2 linked regions of the Acetoanaerobium sticklandii genome follow. The protein of the gene in region 1 interacts with the protein of each later gene in a pairwise test. Links are inferred from orthologs where the notes say so. Each region holds a gene or a part of one and is shown on either strand. Other genes may lie near its edges.

Region 1 (9,073 bases):
AGTACAGCCATAAAGTGTATCTGCTGCAACTACGTGATCCCCTGCCTTAAGAGCCGTCCAAAGAGCTGAACTGATTGCTCCCATTCCAGAGCCCATTGACATACATGCCTCTGCTCCTTCTAAAAGTGCTAGCTTTTCTTCTACAGGAGTATTACTTGGATTTCCTAATCTTGTGTATATGTAACCTTCTTCTTCTCCAGCAAAACGTTTTCCACCTTGGTCTGCGCTGTCGAAAATAAATGTAGAAGTTTGGTATATAGGAGTAGCTAAAGCTCCCATTTCATTTTTCTGATATCCACCATGTATAGTTCTTGTAGCAAATCCCATATTCTTTAAAGCATCTTTATTCATAATAATATCCTCCTTAATTTATCCAAAAATTACATACTTATTTAGTTAAATACAGAAGCAATAAGCTTGCCAAAAAAAATAGATGTTATTATTTTTATATAAAAATTAATTACATCTATCCTATTACAACATAATTTTATTTTTAATTTAAGCAAAAGTTGAAATTTTCTTTAAAATCCAATTGCCAATTTATATATTGGAATTTTTAATTTCCATTATTACAATTAAATAGTAAATATATATTTCCACTGTAAATTTATATTTACATTTTTAAATTACACTTACATTTTCAAATTATACTTTTTTAATTTATTAATTAGTGCAGTATGAGAAAGTCCAAGTTTTTTTGCTGTTTTTCTTATACTCATATCAGTTTCTATATTATTTAATAATATTTGTTTCTCTATATCTTCCAATTGTTTCTTTAATGAAGCTTCGCTTCTTATAATTTCAAATGCTTTTTCATTGTCCTTTTCTTTGGCAGGATTTAGCATCAGATGTTCCTCTGAAAGTATCGCCCCTTCACATAAATTCATAGCTCTTTCCATAATATTTTCTAGTTCTCTTATGTTTCCTGTATATTCATAGCTCATAAGTCTTTCCAAAAAAACCATACTAGTACTTCCAACAGATTTATTAAGCTTTTTATTCATTTTTTGCACAAAATAACTAACCAGAAGTGGAATATCTTCTTTTCTATCACGCAGAGGTGGAATCTCTAGAGGTATAACATTAAGCCTATAGTATAAATCCTCTCTAAACATTCCTTTTTCAATCATTTCTTCCAAATTTCTATGAGTTGCACAGATTATTCTCACATCGACTTTTTCTTCCTTACTGCTTCCTATTCTTCTAACCACACCTTCTTGCAATACTCTGAGCAGTTTGGCCTGAGTTGTAAGTGATAGTTCTCCTATTTCATCCAGAAATAAAGTTCCTTTATCCGCTTCTTTAAAAAGTCCTAGTTTCCCACTGTTTAGAGCTCCTGTAAAGCTACCTTTTTCATAGCCAAATAGTTCACTTTCTATCAAAGAATCAGGAATAGCAGCACAATTTATAGTTATAAATCTCTGATTTTCTCTTTGGCTTAGATTCTTTATCGCTCTTGCAAAAAGCTCTTTGCCCGTTCCACTTTCTCCTCTTATAAGAATAGTCGAATCACTTTTCGCAACAGCTTTAGCTATTTTTTTAAGGTTGTATATAGCATTGCTATTTCCTATTATATCTTTAAATTGATCATCTTCAGAGCTTATCACTATATCTGCCAGCTCTTTTGCTTTTTTATAGTCTTTAATAGTTAGAACTGCTCCAGCAGAATATCCATCATCATCCTTTATCGCTCTTCCGCTAGCCAAATATCTGCCTTCTACTCTCTCATTTTGGATGAAAGTTTCTATATTATCATAATTTTTCCCTTGTTCCAAGAAACCTATTAAATTTGTACTCTTTCCTAGAAAGCTTTTTATATTTTTCCCTAGTAGCTCTGTTTTATCATAATCAAATATTTTCTCTGAATAGTCATTGAAAAATTCAATTTCTAATTTTGGATTTAGAGCTATTACTCCTTCATCTACAGAATCTATAATAGCCTCAAGACGTTTTGAGCTTTTTTCAAATTCTAAAAGCTTAATTTCTTTAATAGAAATAACGTCCTCTAATTGCATCAAATCATTTGTAATATCTTTAATTTCTTGGCTTTCAATATCCTCAATCTGGATATTTACTCTTTTAGAAAACACCTCAACTGAATTTAGACTTATATGTCTAGAATAAATTTTACCTAGAATTTTTAGAGTTACTCCTATCTTGTCTTCAGTTTCTATACTTAATCTTATATATTTTTTCATCATATTTTACCTCTTAACCATATGAGTTTAATCTGATATTTTAATAAGTATATCATATTTTATAAGAGGTATAGAACGATTGAATCATCTGCAATAATTTACATACCTTTCTTTTTTGCTTTTTCTTTGATTCAAAATTATTTTTTCCTCGTAGCTTTCATCAAGTATAATTCTTTTAGCGGCTTCTTGAAAATATATACTTTTCGGTATTTGTTTACGCAAAACTATATCGATTAAATTTCTTGCAGCTCTTTCATGAAGGAAGTGCGAATGGTTACAATTATTACCTCGTGTATTGATTACTACAAAATCCCTTTTCGTCTTCAAAATTTTGTATTCATGAATCACATCCACTACCTTAGCCATGTAATCACTCCTTATAATTGTACTTACTTCATTTATATCCCACTAATGTTAAGGTTTCATTATCCCTATGTAAATTTGAGATTAAAAAAAGAACCTCAGTATTAACCTTGGTTCTCTAAATAATAGTATCTTGTTTAAAATATTAATACAAAATTCTTATAGTAAATATTATTTATGCTAATTAAAGCCTATTTTTGTTTTCCCCGATATAATCATTGTGATATTTTTTACATAATTTAGGAGGCGATTTTCTTGATAGTTTCAAATACTTATGTGTCAAATCCATCAACCTTAAACCCACCCAAATCTACTAATAAACCTGTTAGCGAATATAGTAATAGTAAAGAAGAAATAGAGGGTTACCTATCTGGTAAAAACAATTTATCTGAAAGTCTTATTGGAAAAATTGACCTTAGAAATGCCACTTATGAGGAAGTCTCTGCTTTAAAAAGAGAACTATGTTTATCTGACAAAATAACTGTAGCAGATAGAACTGTTATATCTATGCTTTCTGTTGATTTTAGGAAAGTTTTTGGAGTAAACAACTTTAAAACAGTAGAGGATTCTGAAGGAAGAAGGGATTGGATTACAGAGTTTAAACTTAGAGTAGAAGCTAATATAGCTCTTGGAATGAGTCCAACTGATGTAGCTGAACGCAAAGGTGCAATCTCAAAATTAATATCCTATTCAAAAAGTGGCTCTAGCGATTCTGAGATTAAGTACGAAAATGTTCGTCAAAGTTCTACTAATTCAACTACTAATATTGATATTAGGAATTCTATGATTAACTATAGTAAAATTCATTTTGCTTCATCTTCAAAAAATGAACTTGATGAAAAAAATGATCCATTTAAGATTTTAGACCAGCATAGCAAAGATAATTACAATAAATATACTGATCCAGATGAAATTAATAGAAGGTCTTACTTACTTTCTTTTTTAAAAAAATAGCTAACTTTTTAAATTATATTAACCATCTAAAACACTAAAAACCTGAAGCAAATAAGCCTCAAGTTTTTAGTGTTTTTATTAAGAATTTCATAATAGAAGATTGTTCTATGCTTTATACAACTATATTTAGTATTTTTCCTGGAACATAAATTATTTTCTTAATTTCTTTTCCGTCTAACATATCTTTTACAACTAAATCAGATTTTGCCATTGTGATTACTTCATCTTGAGATATGTTTGCTGCTACTACTATCTTGCCTCTTACCTTTCCATTAATCTGAACAGGTATCTCTATAGTAGACTCTACAAGCTTTGATTCATCATATTTTGGCCAAGGAGCTTCATTTAAGAATCCGTCAAATCCCATAAGCTGCCATAGTTCTTCAGTAACGTGGGGAGCAACTGGATTTAATAAAATCAAGAATGTTTGATAGTCCTTTTTAGTTATTCCACCTATATCATAAATTTCATTTATCAATGACATCATAGCCGCTATGGCTGTGTTGAATTTTAGGGTTTCATAATCCTCTGTCACTTTTTTGATAGTCTTGTGCAAGCTAGATTCGATTTTATCAGAGAATATGTCTTCCTCTCTAATCATTTCTTGAAGCTTCCAAGTACGCTCTATAAAACGTCTACAGCCTTTGATTCCTAAAGATGACCATGGAACACTTTTTTCAAAGTCTCCAATGAACATTTCATACATTCTAAAGGTGTCAGCACCATACTCTTCTACTATTTCATCTGGATTAACAACGTTGCCTCTTGATTTGGACATTTTTTCGTTGTTTTCACCTAGAATCATACCATGAGAAGTTCTCTTTGCATACGGTTCAGGGTTTGTAACTACACCTATATCATATAGAACTTTATGCCAGAAACGTGAATATAGAAGGTGAAGCGTAGTATGCTCCATTCCTCCATTGTACCAATCTACTGGCATCCAGTAATCAAGAGCTTTTTTAGAAGCTAGCTCCTCATTATTGTCAGGGTCTGCATATCTTAAGAAATACCATGATGAGCCAGCCCACTGCGGCATAGTGTCAGTCTCTCTTTGCGCTGGTCCACTACAGCAAGGACATGTAGTACTTACCCAGTCAGTGATTTTAGAAAGTGGTGACTCTCCATCGTCTGTCGGTTCATAAGATTCTACTTCTGGTAGTGTAAGTGGTAGCTCACTATCTGGAAGCGGCACCCAACCACATTTTTCACAATACACAAGTGGAATAGGCTCTCCCCAATATCTTTGTCTAGAAAATACCCAGTCTCTTAATTTAAAGTTTACTTTTTTAGTTCCAAGTCCCTGAGCTTCTATATACTCAGATATTTTTTCTTTAGCTTCTTTAACAGAAAGTCCATCTATAATAGGCGAATTTACAATAGTACCATTATCTATATCAGTAAAGGCTTCTTCCTGAACATTTCCTCCTGATACTACCTCAACTATAGGTAGATCAAATACTTTTGCAAATTCATGGTCTCTTGTATCATGGCCTGGCACTGCCATTATAGCTCCCGTTCCATATGTCATAAGAACATAATCAGAAACAAAAAGCGGAATATTTTGTTTTGTAAGAGGATTTACAGCATCTAAGCCTAAAACTCTTACACCTGTTTTTTCAGTGTTTACTTCAGTTCTTTCAAACTCAGATTTTTTAGCAGCTTCTTCTTTATATGCAAGAACTTCATCTAAGTTTTGAATTTTGTGGCTTTTTTCCTGAATTATAGGATGCTCAGGAGAAATTACCATATATGTAGCTCCATATATAGTATCTGGTCTTGTAGTAAATACAGTTAAGCTAGTATCGTCGACTGGAAATTTAATCTCCATACCATATGAACGACCAATCCAATTTTTCTGCTGAATCTTAACTCTATCTATATAATTAACTAAATCTAAATCATCAATCAATCTATCTGCATACTCAGTAATCTTAAGCATCCACTGATTTTTTTCTTTACGTACGACTTCTCCGCCACAACGCTCACAAGTTCCTTGGATAACCTCTTCATTTGCAAGGCCAACTTTACAGCTATTACACCAGTTTATAGGCATTTTATTTTTGTAAGCTAGTCCTTTGTTGAAAAGCTGAATAAATATCCACTGAGTCCATTTATAATACCCTTCATCAGTAGTATTTATCTCTCTTGACCAGTCAAAAGATATTCCAAGAGACATAAGCTGTCTTTTAAAGTTAGCTATATTGTCCTTTGTAACTATTTTAGGATGAATTTTGTTTTTGATTGCATAGTTTTCTGTAGGAAGGCCAAATGCATCCCAACCAATAGGATAAAGTACATTATATCCATCCAATCTTCTTCTTCTAGCAACAACATCAAGTGCAGTATATGATCTAGGATGCCCTACATGCAGCCCTTGTCCTGATGGATAAGGAAACTCTACAAGAGGATAAAACTTCTCTTTATCTGAATCATTTGATGCGTGAAATACGCCTTTTTCTTCCCAGATATCCTGCCATTTTTTTTCTATAGGCTTATGATTATATTTTTCCAATACCTAATGCCTCCTCTCAATGTATACAATAAATAATTAAATTGTACACCAGTAATTTAGTATATTCAAGGTATTTTTACTTATGCACCTATACCATCAAATAACACCTGGAGGCTGAAATTCACTTTATCATCTAGAGAATCTTTTGTAGGCGCACTTACATTAATATAACTACCGATTAGCATTTGAAAAAACATTTTTACAATATAATCTTCTGAAACATCTTGGTTTATCTCATTTGTTTCCATGCCATTTTTTACAATTTCTTGAACAAACTCATGATATTTAATATAATGCTCCTTTAGCATAGCCCAGATTTCTTCTCTAAACTCAAAAGGAGGAAAAAGTGCATTTCTGGCTAAAAAATTGGCTACATCTGGATTTTCTGCTTTAAATACCCAGTACTGCTTTATAAGTGCCTCTAGCTGTTGTTTGCTTGATTTTGCTTTGCTTTTTTCCAAAACCTCCATAAACGCTTTCCTGTGAAGTTCTTCTGCATCCTTAATCAGCTCTATATATAAATCTTTTTTAGATGAATAATAGTAATAAAAAGAAGGTGCAGATATTCCAATCAAGTTGAAAATATCTTTTAAGCTAGTTCCTTCGTAGCTCTTTTCGTTAAATAAATTAATCGATATTTGCTTGATTTTGTCTAGAGTTGTTTCTTGCATGAATATATCTCTCCAATCCAATTTTTTCTTATTTATATTTTTTATTTTAAAACCTTAACCTAGGATTTTATATGACATAATACATCATAAAAAAATGACTTAAACTGCCCGCTAACACAAAAATATGAAATATTTCATGAAATCCGAAATACTTAAAATTAATCTTTGGCCATTTTAAACCATAAATAACTGCGCCTATAGTATAGAAGAGTCCTCCCATAACCAAAAATACTGTACCTTGAGCAGGTATAGCTTTTGCTAGTGGATAAATAGCAAGTATAATCATCCAGCCCATTACAGCATAAATAAGAGTAGACAGCCATCTAGGTGCATTCATCCACACACCCTTTAAAATCATCCCTAAAATTCCAGCTGTCCAAATTACAACAAGCAGAGTCCATCCAAGTCCACCTCTAAGAGCTGTTATGCATATAGGTGTATAAGTACCAGCAATAAGCACAAATATCATCATATGGTCAACTTTTCTAAGTATCAAATTGACTCTATCCGAGATATCTAGCATATGATAAATTGTACTAGCGCTGTAAAGCAAAATTAAGCTAGCTCCAAAAATTGAAAATCCAACTATATGCCATGGAGTTCCTTCTCTAATTGCTAATAAAATGAGAACAATCATCCCAACTATTGATGCTATAGCTCCTGCCATATGTGTAAGACAGCTAACAGGATCTTTTATTTTTTTTAAAATCTTAGGCATTCTTATCATCTCCTAAATAAGTCTATTTATATTTCATTATATGCTAAAAAATAAAAAAAGTCTTTTATTTTTGATAACTATTCTTAATCAGCTCATGGATTAACAGAATGACTTAGAATCAAACAATTTTGCTAACTTTAACAATTTTGTTCCCTATTCTATCTTTTTTTATATATAATATAGTATATAACAATGTGAAATTTTTTTACATTTATTTTAAACTCTATTTGAGGTGAATTATGGATAATATAACTACACTTACTCCAGGTGATATTCTAAGAAAAATAAGAAAAGAGCTTGGATTCAAGCAGCATGAATTAGCTGCTGATGATATAACTAGAAATTTGATTAGCCTTATAGAAAACAACCGCGCTACCTTAAATAGAGGTAACGCTGAGATTTTGGTTAGAAATATGAATAGTCTATGCAAAGCCAGAGGTATAGATATCGAGCTTGAATTTAGAGATTTATTCATTCCTGGTATTTACGATGCAAAAAGTAAAGCTAGAGGTTATATGGATTATCTTAAGGAAGCCACTTATAATAACTACAAAATTCCTAATGATAAAATAGACGAAATAGCTTTATTTGTAAGCAAGTGGGATCTTCAGCCTCAAAACACTTATATATATGAGCTAATTGCAAAGTATTATTTAGAACACAATGATATCCCAACAAGCTATTCGTATTATATCAAGACATTTGAAAATGCAGTTAAAATAGACAAAAATCCTATGATAGTTTTAAATCTTGCTCCTAGAGTTATGGATGTATGTGTATATTTAGGAAGAACAAATGATGCGCTTCAAATAGGCAAAATAGCTCAAGCACATTGTTTTTCTGAAGATATGAAATGCATGGTTCCTATATGGTATAAACTTGCCTCAATAAACTATAACAATAAAAATTACGATGAATCATCTAAGCATTTGACTCAATTAGATAAATATCTAGAAATGTCTGAATCATCTAGAATTGTAGATATTAATATTTTAAAAATCCTAGTATGTATAGAAAACAAAAACTATAAGAAGGCTTTAGAAATTCTAAATACTACAGAGGCTCTTATCCAAAATGAGGATGAAATAGAAGGCCTTCTTAATTCAATGAAAATAAAAATATTTACACTTAAGAGCAATAAAAAAAGTGTTCAAAAAGAAATTGATATCCTAGATGACCACCTTAGCTCTTTAAAATATATTCCAGCCTACATTTCAGATATTTCTCTTAATATGGCTTTTGGGTATACTTATTTAAAAAATACATCTAAAGCAAACGAATATCTTAAAACGGCTCTATCCTTTGCTCTAAAAAACAAAGATAGAATATCATATAAAAAGATAATAGAATTCATTTATGACAATGAAGCTAATTTTATTGATATCTTAGAAGAAGTAATTAATAATAAATCAGATAAACTAGCTCATTTTTTAAACGAGAGAGATTTAATATCCCTAATGAAGTTATTAAATAAAAACCAAAAATTTGATTTATCTAATAAAATTTTACTTCAATATAATATATAAAGTTAATAATTTATTAAAAAACTATCAATAACATTAAATTTTCTTTTATTTAATTTGTAAATAACATTAGATTTTCTTTAATTTAATTTGATTGCTTAAAAATTAAAAAGGGACTGCATAGAAATAAA
Region 2 (8,949 bases), 1.5 Mb from region 1 along the record:
ATGTGAACTTTTATCTCAGTGTACTAGATAATGGAAAACCACTGGAATATAATCCTTCTGAAGGTAGAAAAACCTTTATTTTTCTATTGGATGGGAAACTAGACATAAACAGACATATATTAAACAGCAAGGATTCAGCTAGAACTAAAGATTCTGAAAGCCTTTTAATAAATGCTTTGGAAAAAAGTGAATTCTTTCTTATTGATATTAACTAGGCAGCCAGTGGCTGCTTAGTTTTTTTCATTAGGGATTATTTAACTTCATATATGATATAAAATTAGTGCAATATTTTTTGTTATATTGTAACATAATCTGTAGAAGATAAAAAAAGAAAGGACTAAACTAGTTTATCTGTTTAGAAATAACGAAATATGACATCGACTAAAACAAAATTTGACAAAACATTTTTTAAAACCATGCTGGCCATAGCTATACCGATATCCATTCAAAATCTTATCAGTTCTTCTCTTAACATGATAGATATATTGATGATAGGCAGAGTAAGTGAAAATGCTCTTGCCGCTGTAGGAATGGCAAATCAGCTGTTCTTTTTCTTTATGCTAATTTCCTTTGGTATTTGCTCAGGCGCTGGTATTTTTATTTCTCAATATTGGGGTAAAAAAGATATAACTAAAATAAAATCCACACTAGGATTTGCCATCATAGCAGTGGCTATTATTGGGCTTATATTTTCATTTGTAGCTATAGTGCTTCCTAAATATATCATGATGGTATTTGATGCCAAGGGTGAAGTTATGGAGCTTGGGGTATCATATCTAAGAATAATAGGTATTAGTTATGTAGTTACGGCAATAAGCTTTGCATATGGATTTTCTTGCAGAAGTGTCCAAAAAGCAAATATGCCTATGATAGTAAGTTCAATATCTTTATTAATTAATACTGGACTTAACTATTTGCTTATATTTGGTAAATTCGGATTTCCTGAGATGGGAGTTAGCGGAGCTGCGTTAGCTACAACAATTGCAAGATTTACAGAGTTATTTTTAATGATACTAATAATATATAGAGATAAAACCCATCCTCTTGCTGCTAATATTAAAGAACTGATGGCATTTGATAAGGATTTTCTGAAAAAATACTACGTTACGGCAACTCCTGTTATTATAAATGAAATGATGTGGTCGCTTGGAACTATAATGTATTCTGTTGCTTATTCTAGGGTAGGAACTACAGCTATTGCAGCAGTTCAAGTTGCAAATACAGTTTCGAATATATTTATGGTAGGCTCAATGGGTGTAGGAAATGCTTGCGCAGTTATGCTTGGAAGTGAACTGGGAGCAGGAAGAGATGAAATAGCAATTCAGTATGCTAAGAGATTTTGTGTGATTACTTTTTCTATAGGAGCAGGAGTGGGATTACTTTTATATACGAGTATTCCTTTAGTAAATACATGGTTTGGTGTTACACCTAATTTAGAACAAAGCGTTAGAAATATTTTGCTAGTAAAATGCTTTTTCTCTCCATTTGTTACTTTTAATACAGCTTTGATTATAGGTATTTTACGAAGTGGTGGAGATACAAAATATGCCTTGTTTTTAGAAATGGGTGGAGTGTGGTTTATAGGCGTGCCGATGGCTTTTTTAGGGGCTCTTTGGTTTAAGCTTCCGATTCATTTTATAGTGCTTATGGTTAGTTTTGAAGAGTTTTTTAAAACTATAGTAGGACTTCCGAGGGTTCTTTCAAACAAATGGGCTAAAAATCTAGTAGATGATACAGCTTTAGCTTAAATAATAAATAAAAACTTTATTTTATCAAAGAAAGGGTGAGAGATATTATGAAGGTATTATTTACTTATGATTATGGAAAAGAAAAAATGGATAGTATCAGAGCTTTAGGTTATGAAGTTGAGATTATTGATGAAGGCAGATTTACTCCTGAGCAGGTGCCTTATGATGCCGAGGTTATGTGTTGCTATAATCCTTTTGATAGATTAGACATAACGAAATTTCCAAATCTTAAGCTGATTCAGCTATCTAGCATAGGTTTTGATTTCATACCAAAAGAGGATATCATAAATAAATCTATCATCTTGTCAAACAACAGAGGTGGATATTCCATACCTATGGGCGAATGGATAGTTATGAACCTTCTTATGCTTTCAAGAAAAGCTGTAAAGTTTTGGGATAATAAAAAAGAAAAGAAATGGAAGCTAGATTCTAAACTCATAGAGCTATATGGAAAGACAGTTACCTTTCTAGGGACAGGAACTATATCGAGTGAAGCAGCAAAAAGGCTTCAAGGATTTGAAATGAATGTAGTAGGAGTAAATACAAAAGGAACTGACACGCTTTATTTTGACAAGGTGTATCCTCTAGGCGAAGTTAAAACAGCTATTGAGCAAGCAGATTATCTTGTAATGGTACTTCCTTTTACTGAAATGACTAATCATTTTCTAGATAAAGAGAAGCTTTCATGGATGAAGAATACTGCTATGTTAATCAATGTTTCAAGAGGAAATGTCATAGATGAAGTAGCTCTTACTGAGGCGCTAAAATCTAAAACTCTAGCTGGAGCTGCCTTGGATGTTTTTGAAGAGGAGCCTCTAAGCGCTGACAGTGAGCTTTGGGAGATGGAGAACGTATTTATTTCACCTCATAATTCATGGATATCAGAGCAAAGAGATAATAGAAGATTTAATTTGATTTATGAAAATTTAAAAGCTTATATTAAAAATAAACAGTTAAAAAATGTAGTAGATATAAAGAGGGGTTACTAAATTAATTATTAAAAATAATTGGGGTGATTAGTTGTCGGAGATAAGAATTGATCCTATAACAGGAAGACATGTAATTTTTGCTGTAGAAAGAGATTTAAGGCCAACTGACTTATGGAATTTAGCTAAAGAAGTTAATCCTATGTCAGAACTTGACTATGTGCAAAAATGTCCTTTTTGCAAGGGCAATGAATCAGCTACACCAGAGGAAATATTAAAGGTTCCAGATAGTGAAGATTGGAAGATAAGGGTATTTCCAAACAAATTTCCAGCCATAAAAAGCATGGATGATGAAAATATGCAAAGCTCAAAGCCACACTCAATATATGAAAAATACAGTGGTATAGGCACTCATGAGGTTATAGTTGAGTCGCCTTTTCATAATACGAATTACTTTACCATGAACCTAGAGGATTTTACAATATTTATTGAGGCGATGGTTTTAAGATATAAGGCTATAATTAGCAATAAGGATATAGAATATGTGAGCTTTTTCAAAAATCATCAAAAATTAGCTGGGGCGTCCTTGTTTCATCCTCATAGTCAACTTATTGGGCTAAATTCTGTTCCAGATTTTGTAAAATATGAGGTAGAAGGCTCCAAAACATTTTTTGACAAAACTCACTCTTGCCCTTATTGCCATATACTAGAGCTTGAGCTCAGCAAAAAGGAAAGGTTAGTATATGAAAATGAGCACTTTGCAGTTATTTGTCCATTTGCCCCTAAGTATAAGTACGAAACTTGGATACTTCCAAAAAAACACCTTCCTTATTTTGAAACGGAAGATAATATAGATGAATTGGCAAAAGCTCTTTACTTTTGCTTTAAAGCCATGTATATAGAGCTTGGAGATTTTCCTTTCAATATGTTTTTGCATGCACTTCCAAAAACTATGAAATCTGGAGAAATATACTATCACTATCATTTCGAAATAAACCCTAGACTTTCTGGAAATGCAGGCTTTGAACTTGGTACAGGAATTTATATTAACAGTATATATCCAGAGGAAGCTGCAAAGAAGCTAAAGGAAGCTTTGGAAAAGGAAGAAAAATAAAATAGCAGAGGTGATATTCATGGCCGAATCTATAAATGAAAAAGACATTTATAATAAAATTAATGAGCTAAGAGAGCGCATTGAGCATCACAGCATACTTTATTATGTTCAGGATAGTCCGGAAATCTCTGATGCAGATTTTGATATGCTTATGAAGGAATTAATTGCTTTAGAAGAAAAATATCCAGAATATATTACTGAAGATTCACCCACTCAAAGAATAGGTGGAGAGGCTCTATCGAAATTTGACCAGGTACGCCACAGCGTTCAGATGATGTCGCTTTCAAATGCGTTTTCAAAGCAGGATTTACTAGATTTTGATTCAAGAGTAAGGCAAATGATACCAAAGCCTGAGTATGTTTTGGAATTTAAAATAGATGGACTGTCAGTTGCACTTACATATGAAAAAGGAAAGTTCAAAGTAGGAGCAACAAGAGGCGATGGAGTAGTCGGAGAGGATGTAACAAAAAATCTAAAGACAATTAAATCAATACCTATGAAGCTAAAGGAAGAAGTATCTTTAGTAGTAAGAGGAGAAGTCTATATTCCAAAGGAAAAATTTAAAGAGCTCAATTTACAACAAGAAGAAAATGGGCTAGCTTTATTTGCAAATCCTAGAAATGCAGCCGCAGGTTCGCTTAGGCAGCTCGATTCAAACATCACAGCTAAAAGACCACTTGATATATTTATATTTAATTTACAAGAAATAATAGATAAGGATATATATACTCATAGTGAAGCTTTAGAATATTTAAAAGCTCTTGGACTAAAAGTAAGTCCTATGAGAAATGTCTATTCCTCGATGGAAGCTGTCTGGGACGAAATATCAGTTTGGCATGACAAAAGGCATGAGCTTGATTTTGAGATAGACGGGATAGTTATAAAAGTAAATGATCTAGCTCAAAGAGCAATGCTTGGAGAGACAGCTAAAGCTCCTAGGTGGGCTATCGCTTATAAATTTCCAGCGGAAAGACAGCTCACTCAGATAGAAGATATAATCGTTCAAGTTGGAAGAACAGGTACTATTACGCCAACTGCAATTTTGACTCCTGTGAGGATTGCTGGCTCTACAGTTAGCAGAGCTACTCTTCATAACGAGGACTTTATAAAAGCCAAAGATATAAAGATAAAGGACTGGGCATATATTCAAAAGGCTGGAGATATTATCCCAGAGGTATATGAAGTTGATATAAGTAAAAGAACAGGTGTAGAGTATGAGTTTAAAATGCCTGAAACCTGCCCTGAATGTCATACTCCTACGGTTAGAGTTGAAGGTGAGGCCGCTTTAAAATGCCCTAATATTACTTGCCCAGCTCAGATAAAAAGAGGAATAATACATTTTGTATCGAAATCAGCTATGGACATAGATAAGCTAGGAGAGGCTATTGTAATTCAGCTATATGAAGCTGGCCTAATAAATGATATGGCTGATATCTACTATCTTAATCCAGATGAAATTTTGGCTTTGCCAAGAATGGGCTCAAAATCTGTTTCAAATCTAATGAATTCTATTGAGGAATCCAAAACTGCAGGGCTTGATAGACTGCTGATAGGGCTAGGGATAAGATATATTGGAACTAAGGCAGCAAAAACTCTCGCATCTGTATATTCTGATATAGAGCAGATTAAACAGGCTTCGATAGAAGAACTACTTCAAATTGATGAAATAGGAGAAAAGATGGCTCAAAGCATCTTTGAGTTTTTTAAAGTTGAGGAAAACTTAAATTTAATTGAAAGACTAAAACTAGCTGGAGTTTCCATGAGCGTTGATAAAAAAAATAGTCAGCAAAAGCCTATATTTGAAGGTATGAAATTTGTGCTGACAGGAACTTTAGAAACGCTAAAAAGAGATGAAGCAGCAGTCTTAATAGAAGAAAGACTGGGAAAGACATCCTCATCGGTTAGCAAAAATACAACTGCTGTTATAGCAGGGGAAGAAGCAGGCTCAAAGCTAGATAAAGCTATAGCTTTAGGCGTTGCAGTAATAAATGAAGAGGTATTTAAAAAGCTTCTAAAGCTCGAAACTAAGGAAGAGGTCCTTGCCAAACTTTTAGAATCACAAGAAAGGTAGGTGAGTTAGAATTATTTATCCACCTAAGCTAAGTACTGCTGAGCGTGAAAGTCTAGGAATGGTTTTTACTGATGATAAAATCTCAAATTTTATGGTAAAAAGAAGCCTAAAGCTTTTAAGTGATTCATTTGAATCTAAAAATAAATCTATTGAAGCTGCAAAGATACTGGATCCTTGTATAGGAGGTGCAAGTTTTGATATAGCGCTTTTCCAAGCTTTGGAGCAAGAGTATATAAAAAGTTATAAGTTAAGTGAGTTCCTAAAAACTAACTTTATTGGTATAGATATTGAAGCATCAGCTATTGAGCTTGCTAAAGAAAATTTAAAAAAGGTTGGAATAAGCTATGCAGATAACCTAAATCTTAAGTGCAAAGATTATTTGACTGATTTTAATGAACAAGGCTTTGACCTTATAATAGGAAACCCTCCTTATATAGGAGAAAAGGGAAATAGAGCTGTGTTTTCTAAAGTAAGAGATACTGAGTTTGGGAAAAAATATTATGAAAAAGGCATGGATTATTTTTACTTTTTCATTGAGAAATCTTTAGAAATATTAAATGAAGATGGAATTTTAGCTATGATAACACCAGCTTATTGGACTAGGGCAGATTCAGCTTCAAAATTAAGAGAAGCTATTAGAGCTAGAGCTAGCTTTGTAGATGTAATAGATTTTGGGGAACTTAGAGCATTTAAAGATGCAGTAGGTCACCACAGCTTGATTTTTTTTCTTCAGAAGAAAAAAACAGCAGAGTTTTCTTACTATCTTATAAATGAAACCAAAAATGACTTAGGTGAAATCTTAGAAAATATTTTATATGGCATAAATATGAGCCCTGAACCTGAAATATCTATATCAAAAGAGAATCATTCAGATTTTATTAAAAGCTGTGTTTCTAGTGAGTTTTGTATGAACTATTCCCCTTATTTTAATTTCATATCTAAAAAGACACAGGGTATTTTTGAAAAAATAAAGAAGCATACAAAATCGATTTTAGGAGAGCTTGCATCTATTAATCAAGGTATAGTAAGCGGAGCGGACAGGGTAACAAATAAAAACCTAAGTGTTTTGAAAGAACAAATTGATAACGAAGCTGATATGAATATAAAGATAGGTGATGGGATATTTGTTTTAAATGAAAAAGAAGCCAGCGAGTATATAAATGTATGCTCTTGCTTAGTTAGTTTCTACAAAAATTCAGACATCACAGCTTATTCAATAAAAAAGCCGAAGTACTATTTGCTTTATTCTACGAGCAAAATGAGTGATGCTGATGAGGAAAAGGCTATAAAGCACCTTTCTAAATTTGAAGTTATACTAAATAAAAGAAGAGAATCTATGCTAGGAAAGCTTCCATACTATCATTTGCAGTGGCCAAGGCGTAAGGAGATATTTACAGGTGAAAAGATAGTATCTCCTCAAAGAGCTCTTTATCCGAGCTTTGCGTATTCTGATGATGAGCTTTACGCTAGTGCGGATGTTTATTATATTACAGATATTAAGGAAAATCCATTTTTCATCTTAGGTTATTTAAACAGCTCCTTCACTGATTTTTATTTAAGACATGTGGGAAAAAAGAAGGGGAAATATTTAGAGCTATATCAAAGACCTCTAAGTGAAATGCCTGTGATAGATATAAGTGAGGATAAAAAACTAGAAATAGCTCATAGAGCGCAAAAAATCACTAATTCCAAGATATGCGACTCTTTGAAGATAAGTCAATTAAAATTAGAAATAGATAATATAATATGGAATGAGCTTTACAATCTTTAATAAAACTTCACAGAATCAAATAGCGAGCCTCAAATGTTAACAAAACTTAACATTTGAGGCTTTTTTTAATAAAACTATATGTCCGCGAATTGAAGACATATAGTTTTATTTTTATGTTTTTTAATTTTTGACAAGCAAACAACAATTGTTGATAAATTGTGAAAATATTAAAAATTAAGCTTTTTTTGGGTTTATTGTTTCCATTGGTAATAAACGATAATGAATGTCACCTTAGAACGTTCATTTTTCAAACACAATTTTAAAATGTTAAATAAAGTTAAAATTTGATTTATTGTAATATTATTGAAATAAATAAATCTTATGCATATAATAATTTTTAACAATGATTCTTGAAGAAAAGTTTCATTCAATTTTACAAATGTTTAGAAAAGGAGTGATAAAATGGGAAGATATGTTCTGAAAAGAATTGGATCAATGGTAATAACATTGTTTGTAATTACTACGTTCACATTTATAATGATGCACCTTGTTCCAGGAGGACCATTTACATCTGAAAAGAAGCTTCCACCAGAGATAGAAAGAGCTTTGGCGGAAAAGTATAATCTAAATGATCCTATTAGTACACAGTATTTTGATTATTTAAAAGGTGTTGCTCAAGGAGATCTTGGCCCATCATTTAAGTACAAAGGTAGAGATGTTAGTGGAATGATAGGAGATTATTTCCCGGTTTCAGCTCAGCTTGGTGGAATTGCAATTGCAGTAATTTTACTTATAGGTGTACCGATAGGAGTTATATCGGCACTAAAACAGGGAACCTGGCTAGACAGTTTTGTAATGCTCTTCGCGATACTAGGGGTAACCATACCGAGTTTCGTACTAGCAGCGCTGATGATTTATGTGTTTGGAGTGAAGCTTAAGCTCTTGCCGACTTCGCGCTGGGCGTCACCGAAACATATGGTAATGCCTGTATTTGCACTTGCAGCATATTCAGTAGCGTTTATAGCAAGATTAACGCGTTCATCTATGCTTGAGGTTATCCAGCAGGACTATATTAGAACAGCTAGAGCAAAAGGCCTTAGCGAAGGCGTAGTAGTTTTCAAACATGCACTTAAAAATGCACTTATACCAATAGTTACATATATAGGACCTATGGCGGCAGGTATATTAACTGGATCGTTTGTTATAGAAAAGATTTTTGCTATCCCTGGAATGGGAAGAATGTTCGTTGAGAGTATCAGTAACCGTGACTATACAGTAATCATGGGTGTTACAATATTCTATGCAGCAATTCTAGTAGTAATGGTATTTGTAGTAGATTTAGTCTATGGAGTTATCGATCCTAGAATAAAAATAGACGA

Evidence for each region.
Region 2: the proteins of leuS (region 1) and ligA interact in binary tests that used the Escherichia coli proteins (3 or more experiments, as listed by UniProt). The link is inferred for Acetoanaerobium sticklandii from one-to-one orthologs.

The regions. Positions count from the first base shown.
Region 1 is NC_014614.1:2,168,683-2,177,755, forward strand. The notes cover bases 3,330-6,393. They hold leuS (leucine--tRNA ligase), read right to left. Parts: upstream 6,031-6,393; coding sequence 3,628-6,030; downstream 3,330-3,627. Other genes in these bases: CLOST_RS10300 (hypothetical protein), read left to right, coding at 3,330-3,515; CLOST_RS10310 (TetR/AcrR family transcriptional regulator), read right to left, coding at 6,111-6,393. Also shown: megL (methionine gamma-lyase), read right to left, coding at 1-351; CLOST_RS10290 (sigma 54-interacting transcriptional regulator), read right to left, coding at 633-2,201; CLOST_RS10295 (hypothetical protein), read right to left, coding at 2,283-2,564; more of CLOST_RS10300, read left to right, coding at 2,817-3,329; more of CLOST_RS10310, read right to left, coding at 6,394-6,701; PAQR family membrane homeostasis protein TrhA, read right to left, coding at 6,769-7,419; CLOST_RS10320 (helix-turn-helix domain-containing protein), read left to right, coding at 7,659-8,945.
Region 2 is NC_014614.1:687,891-696,839, forward strand. The notes cover bases 3,394-6,333. They hold ligA (NAD-dependent DNA ligase LigA), read left to right. Parts: upstream 3,394-3,807; coding sequence 3,808-5,859; downstream 5,860-6,333. Other genes in these bases: CLOST_RS03155 (galactose-1-phosphate uridylyltransferase), read left to right, coding at 3,394-3,788; CLOST_RS03165 (Eco57I restriction-modification methylase domain-containing protein), read left to right, coding at 5,873-6,333. In the rest of the region: CLOST_RS03140 (pirin family protein), read left to right, coding at 1-215; CLOST_RS03145 (MATE family efflux transporter), read left to right, coding at 372-1,748; CLOST_RS03150 (phosphoglycerate dehydrogenase), read left to right, coding at 1,796-2,737; more of CLOST_RS03155, read left to right, coding at 2,769-3,393; more of CLOST_RS03165, read left to right, coding at 6,334-7,630; CLOST_RS03170 (ABC transporter permease), read left to right, coding at 8,033-8,949. UniProt on the Escherichia coli protein: DNA ligase that catalyzes the formation of phosphodiester linkages between 5'-phosphoryl and 3'-hydroxyl groups in double-stranded DNA using NAD as a coenzyme and as the energy source for the reaction.